Regions from separate parts of the Acidovorax sp. SRI_002 genome, predicted to be linked through region 3. Evidence: predicted binding sites of a transcription regulator. Region 3 holds the regulator's gene; each other region holds the start of a gene.
What was found. The regulator FNR, encoded in region 3, switches genes on or off when oxygen is low (the NO sensors DNR and NnrR bind a similar motif). The targets are predictions, from matches to a motif close to TTGATNNNNATCAA.
Positions count from the first base shown of each region.

Region 1: a site for FNR is predicted at 2,630-2,643, ahead of cyoA (ubiquinol oxidase subunit II). Genes of this name have one in related genera too.
Region 2: a site for FNR is predicted at 2,631-2,644, ahead of ubiU (ubiquinone anaerobic biosynthesis protein UbiU). Genes of this name have one in related genera too.
Region 4: a site for FNR is predicted at 2,214-2,227, ahead of AC2YJX_RS21770 (TraR/DksA family transcriptional regulator). Genes of this name have one in related genera too.

Region 1 is NZ_JBYCZW010000005.1:427,242-431,734, forward strand. It holds gene AC2YJX_RS16295 (ExbD/TolR family protein) at 1-118, shown strand, start outside; gene tolA (cell envelope integrity protein TolA) at 149-1,117, shown strand; gene AC2YJX_RS16305 (MFS transporter) at 1,235-2,575, opposite strand; gene cyoA (ubiquinol oxidase subunit II) at 2,823-3,878, shown strand; gene cyoB (cytochrome o ubiquinol oxidase subunit I) at 3,944-4,493, shown strand, end outside.
Region 2 is NZ_JBYCZW010000003.1:466,027-470,519, reverse strand. It holds gene trhA (PAQR family membrane homeostasis protein TrhA) at 1-300, opposite strand, end outside; gene AC2YJX_RS10330 (U32 family peptidase) at 319-1,281, opposite strand; gene ubiU (ubiquinone anaerobic biosynthesis protein UbiU) at 1,501-2,535, opposite strand; gene AC2YJX_RS10320 (MFS transporter) at 2,792-3,976, shown strand; gene AC2YJX_RS10315 (LysR family transcriptional regulator) at 3,962-4,493, opposite strand, start outside.
Region 3 is NZ_JBYCZW010000005.1:120,634-125,126, forward strand. It holds gene AC2YJX_RS14635 (sulfite exporter TauE/SafE family protein) at 1-726, opposite strand, end outside; gene hemN (oxygen-independent coproporphyrinogen III oxidase) at 732-2,114, opposite strand; gene fnr (fumarate/nitrate reduction transcriptional regulator Fnr) at 2,302-3,024, shown strand; gene AC2YJX_RS14650 (hypothetical protein) at 3,092-3,385, opposite strand; gene AC2YJX_RS14655 (FixH family protein) at 3,437-3,718, opposite strand; gene ccoG (cytochrome c oxidase accessory protein CcoG) at 3,792-4,493, opposite strand, start outside.
Region 4 is NZ_JBYCZW010000008.1:173,592-178,084, forward strand. It holds gene AC2YJX_RS21755 (TonB-dependent receptor) at 1-955, opposite strand, end outside; gene AC2YJX_RS21760 (DUF2946 family protein) at 1,036-1,401, opposite strand; gene AC2YJX_RS21765 (glutathione S-transferase) at 1,524-2,171, shown strand; gene AC2YJX_RS21770 (TraR/DksA family transcriptional regulator) at 2,289-2,660, shown strand; gene AC2YJX_RS21775 (hypothetical protein) at 2,732-3,106, shown strand; gene AC2YJX_RS21780 (VOC family protein) at 3,159-3,572, shown strand; gene AC2YJX_RS21785 (MarC family protein) at 3,569-4,162, shown strand; gene AC2YJX_RS21790 (Rrf2 family transcriptional regulator) at 4,260-4,493, opposite strand, start outside.

The sequences.
Region 1 (4,493 bases), 310 kb from region 3:
TGCCGTGGTCATCAGCGCCGACAAGGGCGTGCAGTACGAAAACGTGGTGAAAGCCATGGATGCCTTGCAAAAGGCGGGCGTGCAACGCGTGGGTCTTTCCGTCAAACAGGGTGGCTGAACCGAACGCACGCCCGCCGCTCTGAAGCCCATGCACGCCCACAACGACCGCGACCAGTTTTCCCCGCCCCGCCCCCCGGCACGCTTGCGCGCCATTTCACTGGCGGTGCTTGTGCATGTCGTGCTCATCGGTGCGCTCACCTGGGGAGTGAACTGGAAGAACAGCGCCGACCAGCCTGCGGTGGAGGCCGAACTGTGGGCTGCGGTGCCCCAGCAGGCCGCACCACGCGCCGTGGAGCCCCCGCCGCCACCACCCGCTCCCCCGGAAGTGCGTCCGCCCGCTCCGCCACCACCACCGCCCCCCCGCGCCGTGGAGCCGCCCGACACGCGCGAGGCGGACATCGCCATCGAACGCAAAAAAGAGCGTCTGGAGCAGGAGAAGAAGGCGCGCGAGCAGCAGCTGGAACGTGAAAAGCGCGAACGTGAGCGCAAGGAAGACGAACGCCGCGACCGCCTGGAGCAGGAAAAGAAGGAACGCCTGCAAAAGGAAAAGGAAAAAGAAAGGGAACAGCGCGAAAAGCAGCTGGCCGAGCAGAAGAAGGCCGAGCAGGACAAGCAAAAGAAGCTGGCCGAAGACAAGCGCAAGGCCGACGAAGCCGCCAAGCGCAAGGCCGACGCGGAGGCCAAACAGCTGGCAGAACAGCGGGAAGCCAACCTGCGCCGCCTCCAGGGCCTGGCGGGGGCCACGGGCGGCGAGAACGCCACAGGCACAGCCCAGCGCAGCGCTGGTCCGTCGGGCAGCTATGGCGGCAAGGTTGCAGCCAAGGTCAAGCCCAACATCGTGTACCCCGACGCGATCTCAGGCAACCCGCGCGCCGAGGTGGAAGTCCGCCTTTCGCCCGATGGCACCATCGTGGGCAAACGCCTGGTGCAGTCCAGCGGCAACAAGGCCTGGGATGACGCAGTGCTCCGCGCCCTGGACAAGACCGAGACCCTGCCGCGCGATGTGGATGGCCGCGTGCCGCCTTCACTGACCATTGGCTTCAGGCCACAGGACTGAGCCTCCACAAAAAAACGCCCGGTAGTACCGGGCGCTCTTTTTTTAGAGCATTTTTAGCCTCTAGCGCTTTTTAGACAAGCGCAAACAGCTATACAAACAATAGCAAATCTCTGCCGCTTACCGGTCCCGGCGCTCCATGCGCCGATTCAGGTTCAGCGCGCCCAGCGTGCAGGCCACGCCCGACAGCAAATACACCGTGACCGCCAGCAGCCCGAATTGGGCCGACAGGTACAGGGCCACCAGCGGTGCAAACGCGGCGCCAATGATCCAGGCAAGGTCGGCCGAGAGAGCTGCGCCCGTGTAGCGGTACTGGGGCGAAAAATTGGCCGTGACCGTGCCCGACGCCTGGCCATACGACAAGCCCAGCAGCACAAAACCCAGCAGCAGGAACATGGTGCTGCCCACCTCACCCGAGTTGAGCAGCACGGGGGCCATGAAGCTGAACACGCCGATCAACACCGCCATGCCGCCCAGCAGCTTGCGGCGGCCCAGGTGGTCCGACAGCCAGCCCGACACCATGATGGCCCCCGCTGCCAGAAAGGCGCCTACGATCTGCACGCCCAGAATCTGGGTCACCGGCTGGTCCGAATACAGCGTGATCCAAGACAGCGGGAACACCGTGACCAGGTGGAACAGCGCAAAGCTGGCCAGCGCGGCAAAAGCACCCAGCACCACATTGCTGCCTTCGTCACGGATCACTCGGCTCACAGGCACGGGCTGCAGTTCACGCTCTTGCAGCAGCTCGGCGTACGACTGCCCCACCACCAGGCGCAGGCGGGCAAACAGGGCCACCACGTTCACGGCAAAGGCCACGAAGAAGGGATAACGCCAGCCCCAGGCCAGAAATTCCTGCACGCTGAGGCTGCTGTACAGATAGGCAAACAGACCCGCCGCCAGCACAAACCCGACCGGCGCGCCCAACTGTCCGATCATGGCAAACCAGCCCCGCCGTTCCTTGGGCGCCGACATGGCCAGCAGCGACGGCAGGCCGTCCCAAGAACCGCCGAGCGCCAGACCCTGGCCAATGCGCAGGATCAGCAGCGCCACCACGGCAGTCAGGCCCGCGTCCTTGTAGCCCGGCAAGAACGCCATCCCCACCGTGCACACGCCCAGCAGGAATAGTGCAATGGTCAGCTTGGTGCCCCGGCCCCAGCGCCGCTGGATGGCCATGGAAATGGCCGTGCCCACCGGGCGCACGACAAAAGCGACCGCCAGCAGCGCAAACGCCATCAGCGTGCCATCCAGGCGCGAGAGGAATGGAAAGAGGAAGGACGGGAAGACGAGAACGCAGGCGATCCCGAAAACGAAGAAGTCGAAATACTCGGACGAGCGTCCGATGATCACGCCCACAGCAATTTCGCTGGGGGTCACGTCTTCATGCGTATCAGCCCGCGAGAGAGAAGCGGGGCTTTCTTCAAAGCCGGCCGCAGGGTAAGTGGCAGAGGCGGGGCTGCTCATGAACAGGGCTCCTTGTCGTTGTTTGAATAAGACATTCTGGTTCTACACGCAAGTTTGATCTGGGACAAGTGCGGTTTCACTATGCCGTGTGCAGGACAACACCGCAGGGGCCGGAAATGCACCAAAGTGGGGCGCATTACTTTGACCTTGGACAAAATGTCCAATGTACAAAAAAGCTAGGGCTATTACATTCGACGGCACTTCGTTATCCGCGTTTACCCTTAAACGCCTTGGTTGCGCCTGTCACATGTCCAAACTACCTTTACCTCGCGTGCCTGTCTGGCTCGCCGCCATGGCCGCCTTGGGCAGCCTGGCTGGCTGCAGCAAGGCGGTCGTCCTCAACCCCGCCGGCGACATCGCGGCCCAGCAAGGCCACATGGTCATCCAGGCCACGCTGTTGATGCTGATCATCATCGTTCCGGTGATTGCCCTCACCCTGTGGTTTGCCTGGAAGTACCGCCAGAACAACACTGCCAACACCGAGGCCGACTACGACCCCGACTGGCACCACTCCACCACGCTGGAGCTGGTGATCTGGACCGTGCCGCTCTTGATCGTCATCGCCCTCGGCGCCCTGACGTGGATCGGCACCCACAAGCTCGACCCCTACCGCCCGCTGGACCGCATCTCGGCCAGCAAACCGCTGGACGCCCAATCCACCCCCATGGAAGTGCAGGTGGTGGCCATGGACTGGAAGTGGCTGTTCTTCTACCCTGAGCTGGGCATTGCCACCGTGAATGAACTGGCTGCGCCGGTGGACCGCCCCATCCTGTTCAAGCTCACGGCCACGTCCACGATGAACGCGTTTTACGTGCCCGACCTCGCCGGCATGATCTACGCGATGCCCGGCATGCAGACCGAGCTGAACGCCGTGATCAACCAACCGGGCGTGTACAAGGGCATGTCCTCGCACTACAGCGGCGCTGGCTTCTCTGGCATGACGTTCAAGTTCCATGGCCTGAGCGAGAGCGACTTCGCGCAGTGGGTGGCCAAGACCAAGTCCGAAGGCAAGCCACTTACACGCCAGGCCTACATGGACCTGGCCAAGCCCAGCGAGCGCGACCCCGTGCAGCGCTTTGCCAGCGTGGAAGAAGGCCTGTATGACAAGGTACTGAACCGCTGTGTCGAAGACGGCAAGATGTGCATGCACCACATGATGGCCATTGACGAGAACGGCGGTGACGCCTATGTGCGCGCCGTGGGCCTGAATCTGCCGCAGGACGTATGCACCTCGCAGAACGCCGCCCAGGTGGTGGCCAGCCTGGAAGCCCGCCACGCACCGCGCGCCAACTCCGCCCAATGATCCGCCCTTGATTTGCCATGTCGGCGCCCGTGCCAAGCGGGTGTTGGCATCTTCCAAAGACCTCTATGTCCTCCGCACCTGATACCGCATCCCATTGGGCCCTGGGCCGAATCACCTGGGATTCCATACCGATGGCGCACGAGCCCATCGTGCTCTGGACCTTTGTCGCCACCGTGCTGGGTGGCCTGGCCGTGATGGCCGCCATCACCAAATTCCGCCTGTGGGGCACGCTGTGGCGCGACTGGATCTGCAGCATCGACCACAAGCGCATCGGCATCATGTACATGATCCTCGGCCTCGTGATGCTGCTGCGCGGCTTTGCCGACGCCGTGATGATGCGCCTGCAGCAGGCCATGGCCTTTGGCGACAACATGGGCTACCTGCCGCCGCACCACTATGACCAGATCTTCACCGCCCACGGCGTGATCATGATCTTCTTCGTGGCGATGCCACTGGTCACGGGCCTCATGAACTACCTCGTGCCGCTGCAGATCGGCGCGCGCGACGTGTCGTTCCCGTTCCTCAACAACTTCAGCTTCTGGATGACCACGGCAGGCGCGATCCTGGTGATGGTGTCGCTGTTCCTGGGCGAGTTCTCCACATCCGGCTGGCTGG
Region 2 (4,493 bases), on a different contig from region 3:
GCCCCAGGCGCCGCGCAGCGACACCAGCGCAAACGGCGTGTAGCTGCCCGCAATCAGCAGGTAGATGCTGCAGTGGTCCAGCTTTTGCAGCACGGCCTTGATGGTGCGCCGGCGCACGCTGTGGTACGCGGTGGAGGCGGCGTACAGCGCCACCAGCATGGCGCCGTAGATGCTGAACGCCACCACCTTCCACGGATCGCCCAGGCGTGCAGCAAGGGTGATGAGCAAGGCCGTGCCTGCCATGGCGAGCAGGGCGCCCACCAGGTGGCTGATGCTGTTGAAACGTTCGCCGGGGTACATGCGGTGATTCGCTTCGCGTTATGGATGCATGGCAGGCCGCGCGGCAGCACCACCTACAGCGCCATGCAGCCCCTGCTCCAGGCCCGCTCGCCCGAACCAGTAGCCGTTGCAGGGCAGATCGGGCATGAAGGGCTGCATGCGCTCCACAAAGTCGGGGGTCTTTTCAGGAGTCTCTTTCGCAACCACTGCGCGGCGGGCTTCGTCAAACGCGGCGATCACCTGCGGCATGTGCTGGGCCTGCGGGCTCAGGCGCACCACGTCCACGCCCTGGGCCTGCATCGCCACCAGTTCGTTGGCCAGGTTGTAGACGCGGGCCGACTGGGTCTGCGTGCCGTTAAGCACGAGAAAGCCCTCGCTCTCGCGCGTGCGCAGCGGCAGTCCGTCAGCATGGTCAAGGCAGCTGAACTGGCAGTCGTCCTTGGGCAGGTTGCGGTGCCGGGCGGTGAAGCAGCGCGCCGAGTAGGCCAGCGGCATGCGGCCGTAGGCAAACACCTCGGTCTCCAAACCTGCGGGCCGCTGCGCCAGCACGGCAGCGAGCGCGTCCTGCGACATTTCAAGCGGCATCACCCAGCGCGTGGCGCCCTGCTGCGCCATCCATTGCAGCGAGTGCGCGTTGTAGAGGTTCAGGTGCGGCCCGGCCACAAAGGCCTGCGGCCCGGCGGGTGCGCGCGCAAGACAGCTCACGGCGCCCATGTCATTGGCCTCAACCAGAAACTCGCCGTTGCCCGTGATCTTGTGCATCACACCCACGTCGGCGCTGGACTCGATGAGCACCTGGCTGGACAACACCGCCTCCTTGCCCGCGCCCCGCAGCATGCGCGCCAGCGCCAGCCAGTCGGCCAGGCGCAACTCATGGCGGCGCGAACACACCGTCTCGCCCAGGTACACCACGTCCACAGGCGTGGCGGCCATGGCTTCGTAGAACGCGAACACGGTGTCGCGGGGCCAGTAGTACAGCAGCGGGCCGAGAGAGAGTTTCATGGGGCGGTCTCCGGGGTTTCATCGTGATATTTCGGATTCAAAGCGGCGCACCGACCTTCGATCTGGCGCGATGCAGGCCAGGGGACGCCGCGCAAGGGCCGCCAAGCCGCGTATGCGGCGCTTCGCTGGCGTGCGCTGGCGTTGTCCCCCTTCCCCTAGCGCGAAGCGCGTAGAGAGAAAGGGGGAAGCCGCGCAGCGGCTCAGGGGGTTGTCGCCTGATCATTTCCAGGGGCGGTGGTAGGCACCCAGCGTGTGCTGCTGGCCTTCTGCCACTTGGTCCAGGCTGGCCATCCAGCGCGTCTTGGGCGCATAGCGGTGCGGGTGGGCCAGGCACTGGTCCATGGCCTCGCGCCAGACCTGGGTGACCTGCGCCACATACGCGGGGCTGCGCTGGCGGCCTTCGATCTTGATGGCGCGCACGCCCATCTTGAGCAGCTGGGGCAGCAGCTCCAGCGTGTTGAGGCTGGTGGGCTCTTCGATGGCGTAGTAGTTCTCGTCATCCCCCACATCGAAACGCCCCTTGCACAGCGTGGGGTAGCCCGCGTTCTCGCCGGGCGCATAGCGGTCGATGAGCACGCCGTTCAGGCGCGACTCGCGGCCCTGCGGCGTTTCCACCCAGCGCACGGCCTTTGGCGGAGAGCACACGCCGTGCGTGTTGGGCGATTCGCCGGTCACGTACGACGACAGTGCGCAGCGCCCCTCGACCATCACACACAGGCTGCCGAAGCCGAAGACTTCGATCTCGACCGGCGTGCGATCGATGACCTGGCGCACCTGCTCCATCGACAGCACGCGCGGCAGCACGGCGCGCACGATGCCGAACTGCTCGCGGTAGAAGTTGATGGCCTCGTAGTTGGTGGCCGAACCCTGCACCGACAGGTGCAGGCGCAGCCGGGGATGGTGCTGCACCGCGTAGTGCATGAGGCCGGGGTCGGCCAGGATGACCGCGTCCACGCCCAGGTCCACCGCCTTGTCCAGTGCGCTGCGCCACGGCCCCGGGTTGGCCGCCTGCGGGTAGGTGTTGAGCGCCATGAAGACCTTGCAGCCGCGACCATGCGCATAGGCAATGCCGTTGGCGATGGCGGCCTCGTCAAAGTTGAGGCCCGCAAAATTGCGCGCGTTGGTGGCGTCGCGCAGGCCCAGGTAGACGCAGTTGGCGCCGTGGTCCACAGCGGCCTTCAGGGCGGGCAGGCTGCCGGCGGGGCAGACGAGTTCCAGTCCGGGGGTTGCAGCTTCAGGCAGCACCGCCTCCATCGATTTCAGGGGTTCCATCACAAACATTCAAACGCGGGCCCCGGGCCGGGCCACAGCACTGGGCGCCACCATAATGAGGACACCCCACGCATCCGCTGATCTTCATCAACGGCGGTGCACAATTCCGGAGCAAACCAGTCGGGTTTTGATGTGGCCCGCCTCCGCAGCGCACCCCATAGCCGCCAGGCCTTGACTTGCGTCTACGCTGTCCCACTTTTCGTTCCTTCCTTTTGCCCAACCCGGGCGCTGCCCTGTCATGAACAAGAACCTGTGGCTGCTGGCGCTGTGCCAAGGCCTTTTCCTCACCAACAACGTTGTCTTCATTGCCATCAATGGCCTGGTGGGCCTGCAGCTGGCGCCCTTTGGCTGGATGGCCACGCTGCCGGTGATGGGCTACGTGGTGGGCGGGGCACTGTCCACGCCGCTGGTGGCCAGGACGCAGATGCGCTGGGGCCGCAAGGTGTCGTTCCAGATCGGGCTGGCCGTGGCCGTGGTGTCGGCCGCGCTGTGTGCCTGGGCCGCGTTCAGCGCCAGCTTCTGGCTGCTGTGCACCGCTACGCTGGTGGCGGGCTACTACAGCGCCAACGGTGGCCTGTACCGCTTTGCGGCCGCCGAGCTGGCGGCCCCGGACTACCGCGAGAAGGCCGTGTCGTTGGTGCTGGCCGGTGGCCTGCTGGGCGCCGTGGCAGGCCCCAACCTGGCCAGCGCCACGCGCACGCTGTTCCCGGTGCCGTTTGCGGGCGCCTACATCGCGCTGATCGGCGTGGCGCTGTTGTCCATGCTGTGCATGGCAGCCATCCGGTTCGAAGTGCAACCCGTGGTGCTCAACGCTGCGGGCCAGCGCGAGCAGGGGCGCCCCCTCTCTGTACTGATGCGCCAGCCTGCCTTCATCGTGGCCATTGTGGGCGCTGCGCTGGGCTATGGGGTGATGAACCTGCTGATGGCGGCCACGCCGCTGGCCATGCAGGTGTGTGGCTTTGACTTTGATGCCTCGGCACTGGTGCTGGAGTGGCATGTGATCGGCATGTTCGCTCCCGGCTTTGTCACTGGTCACCTCATCAAGCGGTTTGGTGTGCTGCCCATCATGGGCACGGGGGTGTTGCTCAACCTGGCGTGTGTGGCGGTGGCGCTGATGGGCGTGGAGCTGCACCACTTTGGGATTGCGCTGTTCTTCCTGGGGGTGGGCTGGAACTTCCTGTTCACGGGCTCCACCACGCTGGCCATGACGGCCTACCGCCCTGAAGAAAAGGACCGCGCCCAGGCGGCCATCAACTTCTGCGTGTACGCCACGCTGGCGCTGAGCGCGTTCTCGTCGGGCGTGCTGGTCACGACGCAGGGCTGGACGTTGCTGAACGCCGGTTCGCTGATGCCCATTGTGGTGACGGGGCTGGCACTGGCCTGGCTGGGTCTGCAGCGCAAGCGCGTTTCACGCGGCGTCTGAAGGCACCTCAGCCACAGCGCCTTCTGCGGCCACCGTGGTGCGCAGCCACTGTGCAAACGCCGCCACCGCCCGGTCTTCCAGGCGCCCCGGCGCCACGAACAGGCTGTAGCCCCGCGCACCGCTGTCGTGGTGCGGGTGGGCCAGCACCAGCTCGCCCGATTGCAGTTCGCGCTCCACAAAATACCGGGGCACCAGGCCTAGCCCCAAGTCGGCGCGCACCGCCTCCACCAGCATCGAGAACAGATCAAAGCGGTGGCCACCCAACGTGTGGCCCGGAATGCGCGTGATGCCCGCACGGGCCAGCCAGTCGTCCCACGCCCCCAGGCGCGAGCTGAGCTGCAGCAGCGGCACGGCCCGAAAATCGCCGCGCTCTGTCGCACGCCGGTGGCGCGACTGCGGGGCACACACGGCCACGCAGACCTCGGGCATCAGGGGCGCTGGTACCACGCCGGGCCAGGCCGCGTCGTTGTACTGCACGGCCACATCAAACGGGATCTCCGCCATGTAGATCTGCGTG
Region 3 (4,493 bases):
GTCCATCCAGAGTGCCCAGCTGGCCACGGCGCACAGCAAACCTCCTGCGATGCGCGTTCCCCAGTCCGCACGTTTCGCATTGACCCCTGCTTTCAGCCGAATCCACACCAAGGGCCCGCCCACCAGCCACACACCACTGCCCAGGCCAAAAAGCGCCATGCTGAGCGCCCCTTCCAGAGGCCCTCCGCTCAGCGCAGCCACGAGCAGCGCTGAGTAGAGCAGGCCACAGGGCATCAAGGCCCAAAGCCCACCAGCAACCAGAACCCCGCCTGGTGCACTGACCAGAGGCCGCACACGCGCCCATACGGTACGGCCCGCCTGCTCTACCCACGGGGGCTGGCGCGCCTGGATCACCATCATCAAACCCCACGCCATCACCGCAACATGCATCAGGGTCCACGCAGGGCGAAATGCCACGGTTTGCTGGGTCAACCATGCCAGGCTGTCCATGGCCCATGCAGCCAAGCCACCCGCCACAGCGTACCCGGCCAAGCGGCCAGCATGAAAAGCGACGGCGCGCCGAATGACACCGCCACGGGGCACCCACTGCACTGTCTGCACCGTCGGGGGAGTTGCCTGTGGCTGCGCATCGCCACCGGCTGTGGACGCCATGCCCACACCGCCCTGCCCGATCAATGCCCCACAAGGCGCAGAACACATGGCCAAACAATGGGACCCGCCAACGAGCCCCATCAGCAAGGCGGTTGAGGCGACCGTAGCAATCATGAGGATCAGATGATGCGCGAAAAACGGGCGCGGTTGCGGTCAGCCTGCAGGTAACGGTCAAAGACCATGGCAATGCCACGCACAAAGAACCAGCCCATGGCAGTGACCTCGACCCCATCGGGCCGCACCACCACAAGCCCCTGCTCGGCCATGGTTTCCAGTTGCGCCAGCTCCGCAGAGAAGTAGTGGCGAAAGTCGATCAACCACGCTTGCTCCATGGGCTCAAACAACAGCTCGCCTTGGCACATCAAGGCCATGATGACCGCGCGGCGCACGAGATCGTCGCGCGTCAGGGCCAACCCACGAACGACGGGCAGGCGCCCCTGGTTCAGAAAATCGTAATACTCATCCAGGGTCTTGGCATTTTGGCTGTAGGTGGCTCCGACACGGCCAATCGCAGACACACCCAGGCCGATCAGGTCGCAATCAGGTTGCGTACTGTAGCCCTGGAAGTTGCGGTGCAGACGCCCCTGGCGCTTGGCGACTGCCAATGCATCCTCAGGCAATGCAAAGTGGTCCATGCCCACATACACGTACCCAGCATCCATGAAGGCGTCCAGCGAACGGGAGAGCATCGACACCTTGCCTGCAGCCGCTGGCAACTCGGCCGAAACAATACGGCGCTGAGGCTTGAAACGTTCTGGCAGATGGGCATACGCGTACAACGCGATACGGTCAGGCCGCAGCTGCGTAACCTGGGCCAGCGTGCGGTCAAACGACTCTGGCGTCTGCCGAGGCAGGCCGTAGATCAAATCCACATTGATGGATTCAAAACCCAGCGAACGTGCGGACTCCACCAGCGAAAACACCTGCTCGGCAGGCTGTATGCGGTGAACAGCCTTTTGAACCTCGGGATCGAAATCCTGCACCCCAAAGCTCAGTCGGTTGAACCCCAGTTCCGCCAGCACTGCAAGGCGGTCCGCATTGACGGTGCGAGGGTCCACCTCAATCGAATACTCCCCGCCCGGCGCCAACGAAAAGCTGCGTTTGAGCATGCCCATCAGCTCCCGCAAGCCCTCGTCCGATAAAAAAGTGGGCGTGCCACCACCCAGGTGAAGCTGGCTCACCACCTGCCCCGTGCCGCAGTGTGCTGTGTGCAAGTCAATCTCGCGGCTCAAATACCGCAAGTACACCTCTGCCCGATCATGGTGTTTGGTGATGATCTTGTTGCATGCGCAGTAGTAACACAGGGACTCGCAAAAGGGGATGTGCACGTACAAAGACAGCGGCAAGGCCTTCGTCATGGAGCCCAGCCTGCGCTGCTCCAAGGCAAGCGCGTAGTCGTCCTGCCCAAAGGCCTCGACGAAACGGTCAGCTGTTGGGTAAGAGGTATAACGGGGCCCTGGCACGTCGAAACGGCGCAGCAGCTCGGGCGAAACAGCGGTCATGGGCAAATTCCTTGCGTACACTTCGACTGTGCCGTAAGCTGCACTCCACGTCCTTGACCTGCATCAAGTGATGGGCCGGGACGAACAGCGACAATTTGATGCACATCAGTCGCCCACCCGCACCCAAAGGCCCAGCCTGTTAGGCATATGGGGCGATATGCTCAAACCTTACCCAGCCTCTGTGCCTATGAACCCGCTCACCATCAAAGTCGCCTGCTCCAACTGCAACCTGCGCGAGCTGTGCATGCCGGTGGGGCTGAGCGAGGAACAGCTGCAACGCATTGACGAGGTCGTTGCCGTTCGCCGCAAGATCAAACGCGGTGGAACCCTTTTCCGCAACGGCGAATCCTTCACCTCGCTCTATGCCATTCGAACCGGCTTCTTCAAAACATGTGTAGCCACCGAAGACGGGCGTGACCAGGTCACGGGTTTTCAGATGGCAGGCGAGATCATCGGCCTTGATGGCATCGTGAATGACCACCACACCTGCGATGCGGTGGCCCTGGAAGACGCGGAAGTCTGCGTCATGCCGTTTGACCGCATCGAAGAACTGTCCCGCGAAGTCACCGCATTGCAGCACCATGTGCACAAGATCATGAGCCGCGAGATTGTCCGCGAGCATGGCGTGATGCTGCTCCTGGGCAGCATGCGCGCTGAGGAGCGCCTGGCCGCGTTCCTGCTCAACCTGGTTCAGCGCCTGCACGCCCGGGGGTTCTCGCAGTCCGAGCTCGTGCTGCGCATGACCCGCGAAGAGATCGGTAGCTACCTGGGCCTCAAGCTCGAAACCGTGAGCCGCACCTTCTCCAAGTTCGTGGAAGAAGGCATTGTCGAGGTCAAGCAGCGCCATGTGCGCATCCTGGAGACCGAGGCCCTCAAGCGCATCGTGAACAACCAGCAAGCCTGCCACTGAACCTGCTGTCGTCTGCCATCCTGGCAGTCCTTACCACATTACCTTTGCCAATAGGTGGCACTACCGCTCAAGGGCACGATGATGTCTTGCGGCAGTCATCGGGACGCTCGCCTTCGGGAACCGGGCAACGGTTAAGTTCAAACGGTGACATGGCCAGCAGCGTGGTCAACGCGCTGGATGCCATCGTGATCATCCAGAACGCAAAAAAGGCCAGCGTGTACACGCCCTGCCGTGACAATGCCAACGGCTGCCCAAACCAGTGCAGGTCTTGCGGATCCACCATCGCAAAAACCAGCATTTCCATCACACCGGCCATCAAAAAGGCCGGCCAGGCAATCCACATCACGCGTTGCATCCACATTGGTTTGTCTCCTGGTAAGGCCGTGCAGGCATGCTGCCCGGCCAGGTGGGTTCAGCGCGGCTGGTCCTGGACCGGGGTGGCAGCGTGGTTGCGGCCCTTCATGGCTGGCAACAGGCTTTTTTCTGGGGTGGCCAGTGTCTTGTTGATCTCGATGCCCTGGCGGTAATAATCTTCCGCGACCACAGGGTCGGGGCGCGATATCGCGAGCCACAGGGTCACAAACCCTGCAATGATCACGATCACGGGACCGGCGATGATCAGCCACACATGGCCAAACCTCCACCAGGGTGCAGCGGCAGAAGGGGCAGTGCCGAGGGCGGAACTGGATGGCATGGTGCTTACTCCTCAAAAATTATCTTGCTCAAAGCAAGACCCGCGAAGGTCTTGCACCCGGGCGCGCGCTGCGTTATCGCGGCACCAGAAACACGGATTTCTCGCTCACATGGGCGTCCGCGCCCAAGGCCTGCACATCGAACTGCACGGCATGTGATCCTGAAGGGGCTGATCCATAGGGTATCTGCAGACGGACGGCCACCCACCGGGACTCCGCCGCACCGATGTCCACCTCGGCATCAGAAGCGACTTCCAGCCCTTCAAGGCCACGCACACTGATGCGATAGCGCTGGGGGCCTTCAGTGGCGTTCATGATCTGCAGGCGGTAGATGTTCTCCAGCTTTCCACCCGCCACGATGCGCGACAGCGCCGCCCGATCACGCACCACATCCACCTTCAAAGGCGTGCGTGTGACAAGGCTGGCCATCATGCCTACGCACAGGGCCACCAGAACCGCGCTGTATATCAGCACTCGTGGCCGCAGCACACGGCGCAGGATCTGCGACTGACTCCACCGTTTGGCCACGCCATTCTGCGTAGAAAACCGGATGAGCCCGCGCGGATACTGCATCTTGTCCATCACGGTATTGCAGGCGTCCACGCACAGGCCACAGCCGATGCATTCGTACTGCAAGCCCTTGCGAATGTCGATGCCCACAGGGCACACCTGCACACACAGCGAGCAGTCAATGCAATCGCCCAACCCCTGGGCCTTGTAGTCGATGTTCTTCTTGCGCGGCCCACGCTGCTCACCGCGTTCTGGGTCGTAGGTAAC
Region 4 (4,493 bases), on a different contig from region 3:
GCAGGTAGCTGGTGGGGCGCCCCTCGGATTCGTTGTGCCACCAGCCCAGGGTGTAGGCCGCGCGCACGGTGGGCGAGAAGTCGTAGGCGATCTTGGCCTTGATGTGGTCTTGCTGCGTGTGGTACTGGGTGGCAGTGCCCAGCAGGTACCAGGGCTGTTTGCTTCGGTTGTTGCCCAGCACAGCACCGGTCACGGGCGTGCCCGCGTTGCCCACGGTGCCGGCGGACACGAGGCGCGTGGGGAAGGTGAGCGGCTGGCCTTCGCTGTCGGTCTTGTTGAAGTTGAGGAACCAGGACCAGTCGCCGTTCTTGTTGCCGACGGATGCGCTGACCTGCTTGCCCGCATAGGTGGCACTGGTGCCGTACAGGTCGAAAGGCTGGTGCTGGACGCTGACCTGTCCGTGTGCCTCGAACCTTGTTGGCATGCGCGTGACGTAGTCCACCACCGCGCCCACCGAGTTACCTGCATACGCAGCTGAGAAGGGGCCGTAGAGCACATCCACGCGCTCGATCTCCTCGGGCGTGACCAGCATCCAGCGCGGCGCGTTGGTGGGGCCGTTGCCGAGGTAATTGCTCAGCAGAATGCCGTCGGCAAACACCATGGAGCGTGCCGGGTTGCCCGTGCCCGAGGCGCGCGTGGACAGCACGGCGTGGTTGTAGTCGCCGATGTAGCGCTTGCGCACCAGCAGGCTGGGCAGGTACTTGAGGGCGTCTTCGCTGTCGGTGGCGTTGATCGAATGCTCGATCTGCTCGCGCGTCACGCCCTCGATGGTGGTGGGAATCTGCGTGGGCAGCGAGGTGGGCTGGCCGCCGCTGATGGTGACAACGCCCAGTTCCTTGACGGGGGCATTGCTGTTGCCGGCGCTGTCGACGGTCTGGGCCAACGCGGAAACACCCACGCAGAGTGCGAGGGGAAAGGCACTGGCCACGGCCAGCGCCATGCGGCTTTTGCGCATGGGAACTCCTGAATTTCAAGTCAAATAGGCTGTCAGCGCTTATCTATCAAGCGCAAACAGCTATTAAAAATATAGCAATTTCAGGAGAAGGCCGGGGGCCCACGCGGCGGCAGCGGCGCGGCGGTGCGCGCAGCAATGTGCGCGGCAGGGATGGGGCGCAGGGCATGCGCCAGGGGGTGGACCACAGGCAGCTGGGCCTGCGACACGGGAGGCGGAGCGCCGACATGCGCGCAGAGGGGGCAGTCCAGCGTGTGGCTGGACATCTCCTTGGCACCGTCATCGGTCTTGACCAGCAGCTTGATGGCGCCCGAGCCCGAACAGATCAGTTCCATCGCCTGCGGATTGACCAGCGGCGACGCCACCGCCACCCCGATGGACAACACAAACCACGCCAGCACAAGGCGGGCGAGCCAGCGAAGGCTGCGAATGGTTTGCAGGGAGGGCATGGGTGCGAATTGTAGGGGGCCTGGGTGCGCACCCCTTGACCGGGGTCATCTGCGCGACGGACTGCGCCCCCGCCCCCACCTAGGATGCGTGCTGCATTCACCACCACAACGGAGACGCCACCATGCTCACACTCTGCGGCTTTTCGGCCAGCAACTACTACAACAAGATCAAACTCGCCTTGCTCGAAAAGGGCCTGCCCTTCACCGAAGAACTGGCCTGGGTGGGCGAGACCGACCGCAGCGCCAGCCCGCTGGGTAAGGTGCCCTACCTGCGCACGCCCGAGGGGCCGCTGTGCGAATCGGCCGTGATGGCGGACTACATCGAGGCAGCCCACCCACAGCCAGCGCTGATCCCTGCCAACCCCTACCAGGCCGCCAAGGTGCGCGAGCTGATCACCTTTCTGGAGTTGCATCTGGAGCTGGTGGCACGCAACCTGTATCCCCAGGCTTTTTTTGGCGGAACCGTGAGCGACACCGCCAAGGAAAAGGTGGGAGCGCAGCTTGAGAAAAACATTGCCGCCTTCGGTCAGCTTGCGAAGTTCAGCCCCTACGTAGGCGGCGACGCCTTCACCCTGGCCGACTGCGCAGCCATCGTGCACCTGCCGCTCGTCAGCTCGGCCACCAAGATCATCTATGGCCGCGACTACTTGGCCGATCTGCCTGTGCGCGAGTACCTCACGCGCATGGCAGAGCGCCCCCACGTGCAGCGCGTGAACGCCGATCGCAAGACCAACACCGCTGAAATGCTGGCGCGGCCGCCCAAGCGCTAAGACCCTGTTCTAAACCCGCCCCAGGCGCTGGGTCTTCATCCCTTGACCTTGGTCAACCGAGGTCATCGCGCACAAGCGCACCATGCAGGTATCCGATCACCCTTGAGGAGACACTGCATGGACAAGACCCAGGCCGCCCCATTCCGCCAACAATTGCTGGCCCAGCAATCCGAGCTGCTGGCCCAGTTGGCCGCGCAGCGCGGGGGCGTCATCGGCCGCGCCGAGGCCGCTGCCGACCACTTTGGTCAGCCCGAGGACCCGCGTGCCCAACTCGCCACCGAGCGTGAACTGGAGTTTGCGCTGGACGAGCGCGAAACCACCCACCTGGCCGCCGTGGAAGCCGCTTTGGCCCGCATTGAAGCGGGTACGTACGGCGAATGCACAGACTGTGGCACCCACATCACCGCCGCACGCCTGCACGCCACCCCCGAGGCCGCACGCTGCGTGCATTGCCAGGAAAAGGCCGAGCAACACCGCCGTGCTGCGTGAGTTCGCTCACGCATTCAGGCCCCTTTTCCCTTCTTTCCCCGTTTTTTTCGTCACTTCAAGAAAGCCGATTCATGAGCACTTTTCACGCAGTAGTTTGGATGGACCAGTCCGAAGCCCACGTGGTGATGTTCGACCGCGAGCATGCCGAGGCCCAGCGCATCAAGTCCCGCAGCCACCACAAGCACCAGGGCAAAGCCGACGACCTCACCGCTTTCTTTGCCGACGTCGCCCAGGCCTTGGCCGACACGCGTGAAGTGCTGCTGGCTGGCCCGGGCCTGGTACGCAACCAGTTCCGTGACTGGGCGACCAAGCACCATGCTGCGGTGGCCGATGTGGTGGTGGACTCTGTGGCTGCAGACCACCCGACCGACGCCCAGCTGGTGGCCATGGCGCGCCAGTATTTCAAGAAATTTGACAACATGGCCGCCGACCCGTCTGTCGCCTGACAGGCCTCCAGGCCACGCCCGCAGCGCAGCCTTGGCTGCTATCCTTTGCCGGATGCGCAGCCTCTTTCACCTCGCCTTTCACGTCACCGACCTGGATGCCGCGCGCCGCTTTTATGGCGGCGTGCTCGGTTGCCAGGAAGGCCGAAGCACCGATACCTGGGTGGACTTCGATTTTTTTGGCCACCAGATCTCGTTGCACTTGGGCACCCCGTTTGCCAGCGCCCGCACCGGCCATGTGGGCGATCACCTGGTACCCATGCCGCACTTTGGCGCCATCATGGAATTGCCCGACTGGCATGCGCTGGCCGCACGGCTGAAGGCCGCCGGCACCACCTTCGTGCTGGATCCGCAGGTGCGCTTTGAGGGCCAGCCCGGCGAACAGTGGACGATGTTCTTCCACGACCCCAGCGGCAATCCGATCGAGATCAAGGGCTTTCGCTCACTGGACGCGGTGTACGCATCGTGAGCTACACCTTCGCGTCCGCCACCATCCTGCTCCTGCTGATCACCGATCCGCTGGGCAACATCCCCATCTTTGCCAACGCCCTGCGCGGCGTGGCGCCCGAGCGCCGGGCACGGGTGATCCTGCGGGAGGTGCTGATTGCGTTTGCGCTGCTGCTGGTGTTTCTGTTTTTCGGGGCTCAGTTTCTGCAGGTGATGAACCTGAGCGATTTGTCGTTGCAGATTGCGGGTGCGGTGGTGCTGTTTCTGATCGCGCTGCGCATGATTTTTCCGTCGGCTGACGGCCCACAGGCGGAGTTGCCGGGCGAACCCTTGATCGTGCCGCTGGCCATCCCTGCCTTGGCGGGCCCCTCAGCGCTCGCCACTGTCATGCTGCTGGTGGCCCAGGCGCCGGAACGCCGCTGGGAATGGGTGGGCGCGCTGTGCGTCACCATGGCCGTGTGCGCCGTGGTGTTGCTGATGGCAGAACGCATCCAGCGCCTGGTGGGCGAACGCGTGGTGATGGCGTTTGAACGCCTGATGGGCCTGATCCTGGTCGCCATCTCGGTAGAGATGCTGATCCGGGGAATCAAGCAGCTCGCGCAGCAACTGTAGCCGCCCCGCGCACGCAAAACTGTTAGAGGGCGGGCCAAGGCCGCCCCCGGAGCACTGGCATGCGCCCGCAACTGCAGAGCGCAACCGGTGTGCGGTCTCAACGGCGTTGCAGCAGCGGGATCGAACCCAGTGCGAACACCGAGTTGGGCACGCCCACCCGCGCCATCAAGGGGCGTGGCTTGGCGCTCAGCTTGGGGCGAGGGGCTGCAGGGGCCATTTCCTCGGCCACCACACCCTTGGCATGCTGCTGCGCCACAAGGTCTTGCAAAGTCACCGACTGCAAGTACTCCATCACCCGTGCGTTGAAGGTGGACCAGAGTTCGCCCGTCAT